3 regions of the Affinirhizobium gouqiense genome follow, and region 3 is predicted to be linked to each of the others. Evidence: predicted binding sites of a transcription regulator. Region 3 holds the regulator's gene; each other region holds the start of a gene.
The links. Region 3 encodes PhoB, which activates phosphate uptake and scavenging genes when phosphate is short. Its sites were predicted from a motif close to TGTCATNNANCTGTCAT; they were not measured.

Region 1 (3,274 bases), on a different replicon from region 3:
GCGTTCCAGAATATAGGTCTGGCCGTCGAAATCCTTGTGTTCCTTGCCCTCGGCAATCACCGTCCCGACGCCGGTCTTGGTGTAGAAGCCGGGAATGCCGGCACCGCCGGCGCGCATCCGCTCGGCCAGCGTCCCTTGCGGGTTGAATTCCAGTTCCAGTTCGCCGGAGAGATACTGCCGCATGAATTCGGCATTCTCTCCCACATAAGACGAGATCATCTTCTTGATCTGCCGCGACTGCAGCAGGATGCCCAGGCCGAAATCGTCGACTCCCGCATTGTTGGAGGCGATCGTCAGCTCCTTCGTGCCGGCATCGCGGATAGCAGCAATCAGAAGTTCCGGAATGCCGCACAGACCAAAGCCGCCGGCGGCGATGAACATGCCGTCGAAGAGAAGCCCGTCCAGCGCCTCCCTCGCGGTCGAATATATTTTCTGCATCAAATGCCTCCCAATTCAGATGCCGAGCCCCGGCGCCTTTGCACCCCGCCTGCCTGTCGGCGGCTGTTTTTGCACGGCATGCATACTGATAGAGGCCGGAGAGAAAGGTCAACTGGGCTTTGTGCAAAGCAGCAAGAAATGCCGCACCTTGGCGTGAGGCTTCCTGCAGCCGGGATCACGATCAGCTGGTTATACTCAATTGCACGCGATCCGCCGCGAAGCGGGTGATGGAGAACTGGATTGCCACGCCATCCGGATCGACATTCAGCGCCTTGGTGACAAGAACGATGGCGCCCGGCGTCAGGCCGAGATCGGCGACATCGTCGGGATCGGCATGTACGGCGGAAATCTCCGTGCGCTCGCGCACGTAATCGGCAACACCGCAGGCTTTCAGCGCCTTGGTGATGGACTGGCTTTCCCGGAAGGCCTGATCGATGCCCGAGAATCGGGTAGCCGGAAACCAGGAGGTGCTGCGTGAAAGGGCGCGGCCATCGGCCAGCCTGACGACATCCAGTCTCTGCAGCCGATCGCCGGTCGATGTCCGGAGCCAGCGGGCCAGTTCCTCATCCGCCGGCTCGATGGCGGCGCTGAGAAGCCGACCGGTCAGGGCACGCGCCTGTTCGCCAATGGCATCGGTAAAGCGGGTCCGGCGGGTGATCGGAAAATCGAACTTGTCGCGCCGCTCGATCAAGGTTCCGCGTCCCTGCTCGGCCCGCACGACGCCTTCCTGCGCCAGCGCGGCGAGAGCAGCCCGGACGGTGTGGCGGTTGACGCCGAAACTCTCGGCCAATTGCGTTTCCGGCGGCAGCTTGCCGCTCTCGTCATAATCGCCCGCCGCTATATTGGCGCGAACCCGGTCCGCGATCTGTCGCCACATGGCGACGCCCTTCTGGCGCTGGATCATTCGCTCGATCTCCCCATCATCGTCCCGCGACTGTCACACCCTTGTCACGACCTGCCGATACTTATACAGTCACTTGTATAGTTGTCTACATTAATAGACAGGTGGAGCAAACTTCATGATGAATGCCCAGACGGCGGGGCCGAACGAACCGATTGGCGAGCCGGACCCGCGCAAACAAGTGCTCGACCTCCTGGCGCGGTGCAGCCTTGATGACCTGCAGAACGCCTGGAGCTTGCTGGAGACACGGCCGGATTTCCGGCGACTTCGCGGCCCCGAAAGCGGCCTGGTCATGGTGCGGGGCCGGATCGGCGGCGGCGGCTCTCCTTTCAATCTCGGGGAAACAACCGTCAGCCGCGCAACGATCCAGTTGCAGGACGGCACTGTCGGCCATGCCTACCGCCTTGGGACAGACAGGAAGGCTGCCGAATTAGCGGCCGCGTTCGACGCCCTGTGGCAGGCGGATGACACACGCGCCTTTGTTGAAGAACAGCTGCTTGCGCCCGTCCGGACCCGGCGCAAGGACGGCGCCGAGCGGCTGAGCGGAGAAACCGCTGCCACGAAGGTCGATTTCTTCACCATGGTACGAGGAGAGGATTGATGGAGATGAAGAACCAGGCCCTGGCCGGCGGCTTTCAGGATGGCGTATTGAACAGCCAGTCGGTCTTCCGCGCGCTGATGGACTGCATGGCGCGGCCGGGGACGAGCGGGACGGTCCTGCCGGCGATTTCGCCTCCGGCGCCGCTCGGCATTGCAGCCGGCGCCCTCATGCTCACGCTTTGCGACCCCGATACGCCTGTCTGGCTCTCGCCCGATCTCGCCAGATCCGGAACCAGCGCATGGCTGTCCTTCCATTGCGGCGCGCCCCTGACGAAGGAGAAGGCCGAAGCGCGCTTCGCCTTCCTCGAGACCGGCGCCGTAATGCCGCCCTTCAGCCTGTTTGCCGCTGGAAGTCAGGATTATCCCGACCGGTCGACGACGCTGGTGATCGGCGTCGAGGCGCTGGAGGGGGGCCTCCCGCTGCAGCTGACGGGACCCGGCATCCGCGAGACGGCCACCATTGCGCCGAAGGGACTGCCCGCCCCCTTCCTGCACCAGTGGACGGCGAACCGGGCTCTGTTCCCACGCGGCATTGACGCGGTTCTGACGGCAGGCAGCACCTTTCTGTGTCTGCCCCGTACCACCAAGATCACAGCTCTGGAGGTCTGACCCATGTATGTGGCCGTCAAGGGCGGAGAAGCCGCCATTGCCAATGCCCACAGGCTGCTGGCAGACCGCCGGCGCGGCGATCGCAGCCTGCCCGGCATCACCATCCCGCAATTGATCCAGCAGCTCGGCCTGGCGGTCGATCGCGTCATGGCGGAAGCCTCATTATATGATCCGGCGCTGGCCGCGCTCGCCGTCAAGCAGGCCCGCGGCGACATGATCGAAGCCATCTTCCTCCTGCGGGCCTATCGCACCACTCTGCCGCGCTTCGGCGCCTCGGTGCCGATCGACACGGCGCAGATGCAGGTGGAGCGGCGCGTTTCGGCCACCTACAAGGATCTGCCGGGCGGACAATTGCTCGGCCCGACCTTCGACTATACGCATCGCCTTCTCGACCCCGAGCTTCTGTCGGATGACGTGGAGACGGCGGAACCGGCTCGCCGCGAGGATGGCCTGGATGCGGTGCTGCGCGTCTCCGACATTCTCGACGGCGAAGGGCTGATCGAGTCGGACGGCCGGATGCCGGATGATCATGTTGCCGGCGACCTGACGCGTGAGCCGCTGGAATTCCCGATGACGCGGGACCTCCGGCTCCAGGCGCTGGCGCGCGGAGACGAGGGCTTTCTTCTGGCGCTTGGCTATTCCACCCAGCGCGGTTACGGGCGAACCCATCCCTTCGTCGGCGAGATCCGTATGGGATTGGTCGAGGTCGAATTCGATGTGCCGGAA
Region 2 (3,274 bases), 790 kb from region 3:
GTCGTTGCCGTTCTGCTGGCCGCTTATCCGATCAAACATCGCGCCGGCGTCTTCATGTTTGTCGGGGTCGCGCTGTTCGGCGCGGCCACCGTCATCTTCGGCCTGTCGCAGACCGTCTGGCTGTCCATCGCTGCCCTGATGCTGATGGGCGCATCCGACATGATTTCCGTTTATGTCCGCGAAAGCCTCATCATGCTGTGGACGCCGGATGAAGTGCGCGGCCGCGTCAATGCCGTCAACATGGTCTTTGTCGGCGCATCCAACGAGCTGGGCGAGTTCCGCGCCGGAACCATGGCGCATCTGATCGGAGCCGTGCCTGCCGTCGTGATTGGCGGTTTCGGCACGCTGGCGGTGGCGGTGATCTGGGCGGCGCGTTTTCCGAAGCTGCGCAAGATCGACAGTCTCGACGCGCCGTCGACGCCCTGATGGCGCAGTTCTGAAACCCCTGGCAGGTCAGGCTGGGGAATAGGCCGGCTTCGGCACCTCGGCACTGTCCCGCAGGCTCTGCCGGTCAAACACCATGTCCAGATAAGCCCACAGCCAGTTGCGCAGCGCCTGATCGAAGATCATCCGCCCCTCCAGATGCTCTCGACCCTGCTGGGCATTGGGCAGGGTAAAGCGCTCGGCACCGCGGACAACCCAGCTATGCATCATGGCGCGCGTCAGCTCCGCATGGAACTGCACGCCCCAGGCATTCTCCCCGTAGCGGATGGCTTGATGCGGATAGGCATCGCCCTTTGCCAGCAATTGAACGCCACGCGGCAGGCTGAACCCCTCGCGGTGGAAGTGGTAGACCATGCGTGGCCAAGGCATCAGAAGCCGGCCGTGCTCGGTCGGGTGCAGCGCATACCAGCCGATTTCCGTCAGGTCGCCCTTCTCCGGCGCGACGCTGCCGCCGAGATTCTTCACCAGCATCTGCGCGCCGAGACAGATGCCCAGATACGGCTTGTTCTCCCGCAGGGGCACGGAGATCCAGTCGATCTCCTGCTTCACGAAAGGCTCGGGATCATTGGCGCTCATCGGGCCGCCGAAGATAACGGCGCCGGCATGGGACCGGAGCGTTTCCGGCAGGGGATCGCCCAGAACGGGGCGACGAATGTCGAGCGGGTAGCCCTTTTCCACCAGCATCTGGCCGACGCGCCCGGGGGAGGAGCGTTCCTGATGCAGGATGATCAGAATAGGCAGCTTGCGGTCTTGGCGGGGGCGCGATGACATCAGCATTTCAAAGACGGAATTTCGATCACTCGACGAGTTTCAGGACCTTGTCGAACACCTTCAACACCTGCTGAAGGTCGTGGCCGCGTTTCAGGATCATGCCATGCGTGTTGATCACGCTATAGGCGCCCTGCTTCGCCGAAAGCTTGGGGTTTTTCTCGATCCGAAAGAGCGGCATTTCGCCCGATCGCTTGAAGACGGAGAAGACCGCCTTCTCCTTCATGTGATCGATGGCATAGTCCTTCCACTCGCCCTCGCCGACCATGCGACCGTAGATCCTGAGAATGGCATCCAGTTCTCGACGGTGGAAGGTGACAGGCAGAGGATCCAGGCTTTGCCGGTACTGGTGGAGTTCGACGACGACATTTCCCGAAGAAGTGCCGCGCCCGGTTAAATCCGGCTGGTCAGTCATTCAGATTCCGAAGCCTCGCAACAATTTCATGACAGTGTGCCCGACTGGGCTCAAAATGCAAGGGGAGGAAGACGCCGCGGCGCGCAATGCCCGCCGCCTCGGCCCTCTTCGCACGTTCCGACACACTGTCTGCTTTTGGCCTGAATTCGGTCAAAACAGCGCCGGATTTCTTTTGCATTCTGCAGATCTCGTTTGGCGCTGATGCGTCAGACATGGTTTGGCGCGGTGCGCCAGACTCGGTCCGGTCTCGAGCGTTGACCTTACCCCCAGCCCCCATCGCCTGGGGCCGGACCATTCCCTCCCTCCCGATATAGAACCTGCCTCTGGCGCTCGGCGCAGGCTTTGCGCTGGCAAAGCGGGTGACGCCCGATACCTTGCGTGTAGACGAGATCGCCGAGGATCTCAGTCGTCTCGCTTGCGCCCGGCCATGACCAGGGTTGCACCGATGATCGCAGCGGGCTCGCCGGTCGGGCTGGAGGTCTGCAACAGGACCGCGCAGCCGTCCTTCTTCGATCGGCCCAGCGCCTTGGCGGGCAGAGTGATCTTCAACGGCTTGCCATCCCACATGCCGACCGTCTGCACATCGTAGACGCTGTGCCAGTATTCGACGGTGCGGCCGCTGTTTTCGCCGCGCTCAACAGCGACTTCTTCCTTCTTGGTGAAATAGGCGACGACCACATCGGCGCGGCCCTGGCCGGCGCCGACCTCGATCGACATCTCGTCTCCCTTCATGCTGATGCTGACAGGGATGCTCATGCCGGCGCCCTTGGCCGTCATGTCCTCCACTGCACCATTGATGGCGGAAAGATCGGCCCCGGAGACGTGTTGGCGCCCATTGATGATGGCCTGCGGCGTATAGACCCCGCTTCGCCCCATGGAATGGGCGTAGCCATACTGGCGCTCGGTATTTTCCTTCGAGCTCAGCGTGTCCTTCCAGCCGATATAGTTCCAGTAGTCGACATGGTAGGCCAAGGCGACCACATTGCCCTGCTGGACGAGCTTCTTCAGCGCTTCATCGGCCGGCGGACAGGACGAACAGCCCTGGGACGTGAACAATTCGACCACGCCCTTGGGCGTGCGGACATCACCAGCCTGAACCATGCCTGCGCCGGCACACAGCAAAAGCGGCAGCCCAAGGCCGCGCAATACACACATGAGTTTTCCGTTTCTGGCAGGCATCACAGGTCTTCGTTGCGGGAGCGGGTTCGGGTTGCGCGAACTTAGAGCATATCGGCCATCAATCGGAAGTCACAAGCGGGTGAGACGTGAGGATGCGTCCTGCCGCAGCAGCGGGCACGAAAAAGCCGCCGGGCGCAAGTCCCGGCGGCTGTATTTCTGACAAATCATCAGAGCAGGCGTCACGATCCCTTCCGAGATCTTGAAGCCGATCAGGCGCCGGCTCAGGCGGCCAGATCGCGCAGAACCGTCTGCAGAATGCCGCCATTGTTGACATAGGTGACTTCATCGAGCGTATCGATGCGGCAGAGGATCTTGATCTCCTTCACCGTACCGTCGGCATAGGTGATCTTTGCCGTCTTCCACTCGCGCGGCTTGATCTCGCCGTCGAGACCTTCGATGGTCACGGTCTCGTCACCCTTCAGATCCAGCGACTGCCAGTTCATGCCTTCTTCGAACACGAAGGGCACA
Region 3 (3,274 bases):
AAGGTGCACCGGCTGAACCTGCCCGGCCGCGTGAAGGCGGGTGGCAACACGGCCCAGCCGCGAACTCAGAAGCGCCCGACGGCTTCCCCTCGCCCTTCCACCTTCAATGCGCGTTCGACCGCCGCTCCGCAGAGCGCCGCCGCCCGCCCAATCACCCGCGCGGCGGGATCTGCGGCGTCTCGAGACGAGATCGAGATCGGCCTGGTGGAAACCGTGGCCGCTCCGACGAGCGGTGTGGTTCCCATGGCGCGCCGTCTTGCGCTGACCGAACTTACCGAACGCACATGCAAATGGCCCGTGGGCGATCCGCTGAAGGAAGATTTTCATTTCTGCGGCGCGGAATGCGGCGACAGCTCGCCCTATTGCAAATATCACGCACGGCTCGCCTATCAGCCCGTGACGGAGCGGCGCAAGGCTGCCAATTCGGTCGCTCGCGCCTGATATCCGGCCTCGGCTTGCTGCGCGATGGCTGGTCCTTGCGCATGACCCAGGCTCAGCGCAACGTCTGGTCTGAGAGGCGAGGCATCCGGCTCCGGGCGATGTCCGGCCAAATGCTGATGTCCTGCGGACGGTGGTCCGCAAGACCCCTGACGGCCGGCCCCGGGCAGTGCGATCGGCTGCCAGGACCTGGCGGAGGGGATGAAAGGCGCATTGCATGCTCGCGCCGGAAGCATGAGCGCGCATTTGATATTCCGGAAATGCCGCCGCTTCGCGATGAGAGGCCGAGCCCCCACCACGGCGCAGGTATCTGGATGCGACAGCATCCCGGGCACGCAATCTCCATCCCTGATCTTTTGCTTACACGAAGCGCGATCATGCCTTAGTCGAGCATTCGCATTTTCAGCAATCACAGGTCCAGCAACCACATATCGAGCATCCGAGCTGAGATCCGACAGAAGCGGACCTATGAGGCTCGGTCGTGCAGGGCTCGGTCATGCAGAACCAGTCACGCAGGCTTGGTGGGGTTGGCCCGGTCATGCAGGCTTTGTCAGGCAGGCTTGCTCATGCAGGCCCAGTCACGCAGGCTTAGCCAGGTTGACTTGGTGAGGTAGGCCCGGCCAAGTCGATCAGAGAGGCCAGGTCATTGCAGATCCCGCCTGTGACAGCCGTTTGCCCATGATCCCGACATGAAAGCCGCTAATGGCCGCGACGGATCACCGCGCCGACACCGGTGACGACCGTGACGACCGTGACGACGCCATTGGCCGATCGGCAGGGCACTGTCATCCTCTCTGCCCTTCACCGCCGCGATCCCAACCGGATCGAGAGCCGGCTCAGGCTTCCATGGAATAGCCTGCGCCGCGCACGGTGCGGATGACATCCTGCATATTGGAGAAGTTGAGCGCCTTGCGCAGACGTCCGACATGCACATCGACCGTGCGTTCGTCCACGTAGATATCGTGGCCCCAGACTCCGTCCAGCAGTTGCGACCGGGAAAACACCCGGCCTGGCGAGGCCATCAGGAATTCCAGAAGCCGGAATTCGGTCGGCCCCAGGCGCACTTCGCGGCTCTTGCGATGCACACGATGCGTTTCGCGATCAAGCTCGATATCGCCGCAACGCAGGACGGAGGAGAGCACTTCCGGGCGCGCCCGGCGCAGCATGGCCTTCACCCGCGCCATCAGCTCCGGCGTCGAGAAAGGCTTAACCACGTAATCATCGGCGCCGGTCGCCAAGCCTCGCACCCGCTCGCTCTCTTCGCCGCGCGCCGTCAGCATGATGATCGGCAGGCGCTCCGTTTCCGGACGCATCCGGAGCCGGCGGCACAGCTCGATGCCGGAGACGCCCGGCAGCATCCAGTCCAGGATCAGAAGATCCGGCAGGCGCTCCTGAAGCCGGATTTCCGCTTCATCACCCCGCAGGATCGTCTCCACCTCATAACCTTCGGCCTCAAGGTTGTAACGCAGGAGCACGCTCAGCGCTTCCTCATCCTCAACAACCGCAATCTTCGGCAGCATGTCTTACACATCCTTCACATTGGCAGCCGATCGCAGCCTTATTCGGCAACGGCACCCAGCATGTTCGACGTGTCATCCTTCGGGCGCTCGCCCTCCGGCGCCGCACCGGTGGCGATGTAATAAATGGTCTCGGCAATGTTCGTGGCATGGTCGCCGATGCGCTCTATGTTCTTGGCGCAGAACAGGAGATGCGTGCAGGTGGTGATGTTGCGGGGATCTTCCATCATATAGGTCAGGAGTTCGCGGAACAGCGAGGTGTACATCGCATCGATTTCCTCGTCGCGCTGGCGGATCGCCTCGGCCTTCTCCACCGAACGGCTGGAAAAGACGTCCAGCACTTCCTTCAGCTGTACCAGCGCCAGATCCGAGAGATGCTCCAGCCCCCGCGCCAGCTTGCGCGGCACGCCCGTGCCCTGAACTGCAATCACCCGCTTGGCAGTGTTCTTGCCCAGATCACCGACCCGCTCCAGATCCGAAGCAATGCGCAGGATGCCGACGATCTCGCGCAGATCGCCCGCCATGGGCTGGCGGCGGGCGATCGTCACGATCGACTTTTCCTGGATCTCGCGCTCGGCATGATCGAGAATCACATCGTCCGAGATCACCTTCTGAGCCAGGGCGCTGTCAGAATTCACCAGCGCACGCACCGCATCGGAGCACATCTGCTCCGCAAGCCCGCCCATTTCCGATATGCGGCGGTTCAGATATTTCAGGTCCTCGTCAAAGGCCGAGAGGATATGGGTGGGGGACATGATGCTTCCTCGGGAATAGAGTTGATCGGCAGGCTTCAGGCGAAGCGAAAGGCCTCAGCCGAAACGGCCCATGATGTAATCCTGTGTGCGCTGATCGTCTGGATTGGTGAACATCTTGTCGGTGTCGTTCTCCTCGACCAGCAGGCCCAGATGGAACATGGCGGTGCGCTGGGAGACGCGCGCCGCCTGCTGCATGGAATGGGTGACGATCACGATGGTGAAATTCGTCCGCAACTCGTGGATCAGCTCCTCCACCTTGGCCGTGGCGATCGGATCGAGAGCCGAGCAAGGCTCGTCCATCAGGATGATTTCCGGCGATACGGCAACCGCGCGGGCAATGCACAGACGCTGCTGCTGGCCGCCGGACAGACCGGTGCCCGATTCATGCAGGCGATCCTTCACTTCATTCCAAAGCCCCGCCTTCTGCAGGGAGGATGCGACGATCTCGTCGAGGTCTGACTTCTTGCGCGCAAGGCCATGAATGCGCGGGCCATAGGCCACGTTCTCATAGATGGATTTCGGAAACGGATTGGGCTTCTGGAAGACCATGCCGACCTTCGCCCG

Region 1: the regulator PhoB is predicted to act here: its motif matches at 1,374-1,390, upstream of phnF (phosphonate metabolism transcriptional regulator PhnF).
Region 2: the regulator PhoB is predicted to act here: its motif matches at 1,645-1,661, upstream of QTJ18_RS20355 (DUF2794 domain-containing protein).

What each region holds. Positions count from the first base shown of each region.
Region 1 covers NZ_CP129381.1:1,492,972-1,496,245, reverse strand. Annotated here, with positions in the region: gene QTJ18_RS08050 (CoA transferase subunit A) at 1-438, opposite strand, end outside; gene phnF (phosphonate metabolism transcriptional regulator PhnF) at 620-1,342, opposite strand; gene phnG (phosphonate C-P lyase system protein PhnG) at 1,461-1,940, shown strand; gene phnH (phosphonate C-P lyase system protein PhnH) at 1,940-2,548, shown strand; gene QTJ18_RS08030 (carbon-phosphorus lyase complex subunit) at 2,552-3,274, shown strand, end outside.
Region 2 covers NZ_CP129382.1:2,518,694-2,521,967, forward strand. Annotated here, with positions in the region: gene QTJ18_RS20345 (MFS transporter) at 1-426, shown strand, start outside; gene QTJ18_RS20350 (glutamine amidotransferase) at 454-1,221, opposite strand; gene QTJ18_RS20355 (DUF2794 domain-containing protein) at 1,241-1,627, opposite strand; gene QTJ18_RS20360 (DUF1223 domain-containing protein) at 2,030-2,782, opposite strand; gene acnA (aconitate hydratase AcnA) at 3,028-3,274, opposite strand, start outside.
Region 3 covers NZ_CP129382.1:3,311,485-3,314,758, reverse strand. Annotated here, with positions in the region: gene QTJ18_RS24000 (GcrA family cell cycle regulator) at 1-441, shown strand, start outside; gene phoB (phosphate regulon transcriptional regulator PhoB) at 1,275-1,958, opposite strand; gene phoU (phosphate signaling complex protein PhoU) at 1,997-2,710, opposite strand; gene pstB (phosphate ABC transporter ATP-binding protein PstB) at 2,765-3,274, opposite strand, start outside.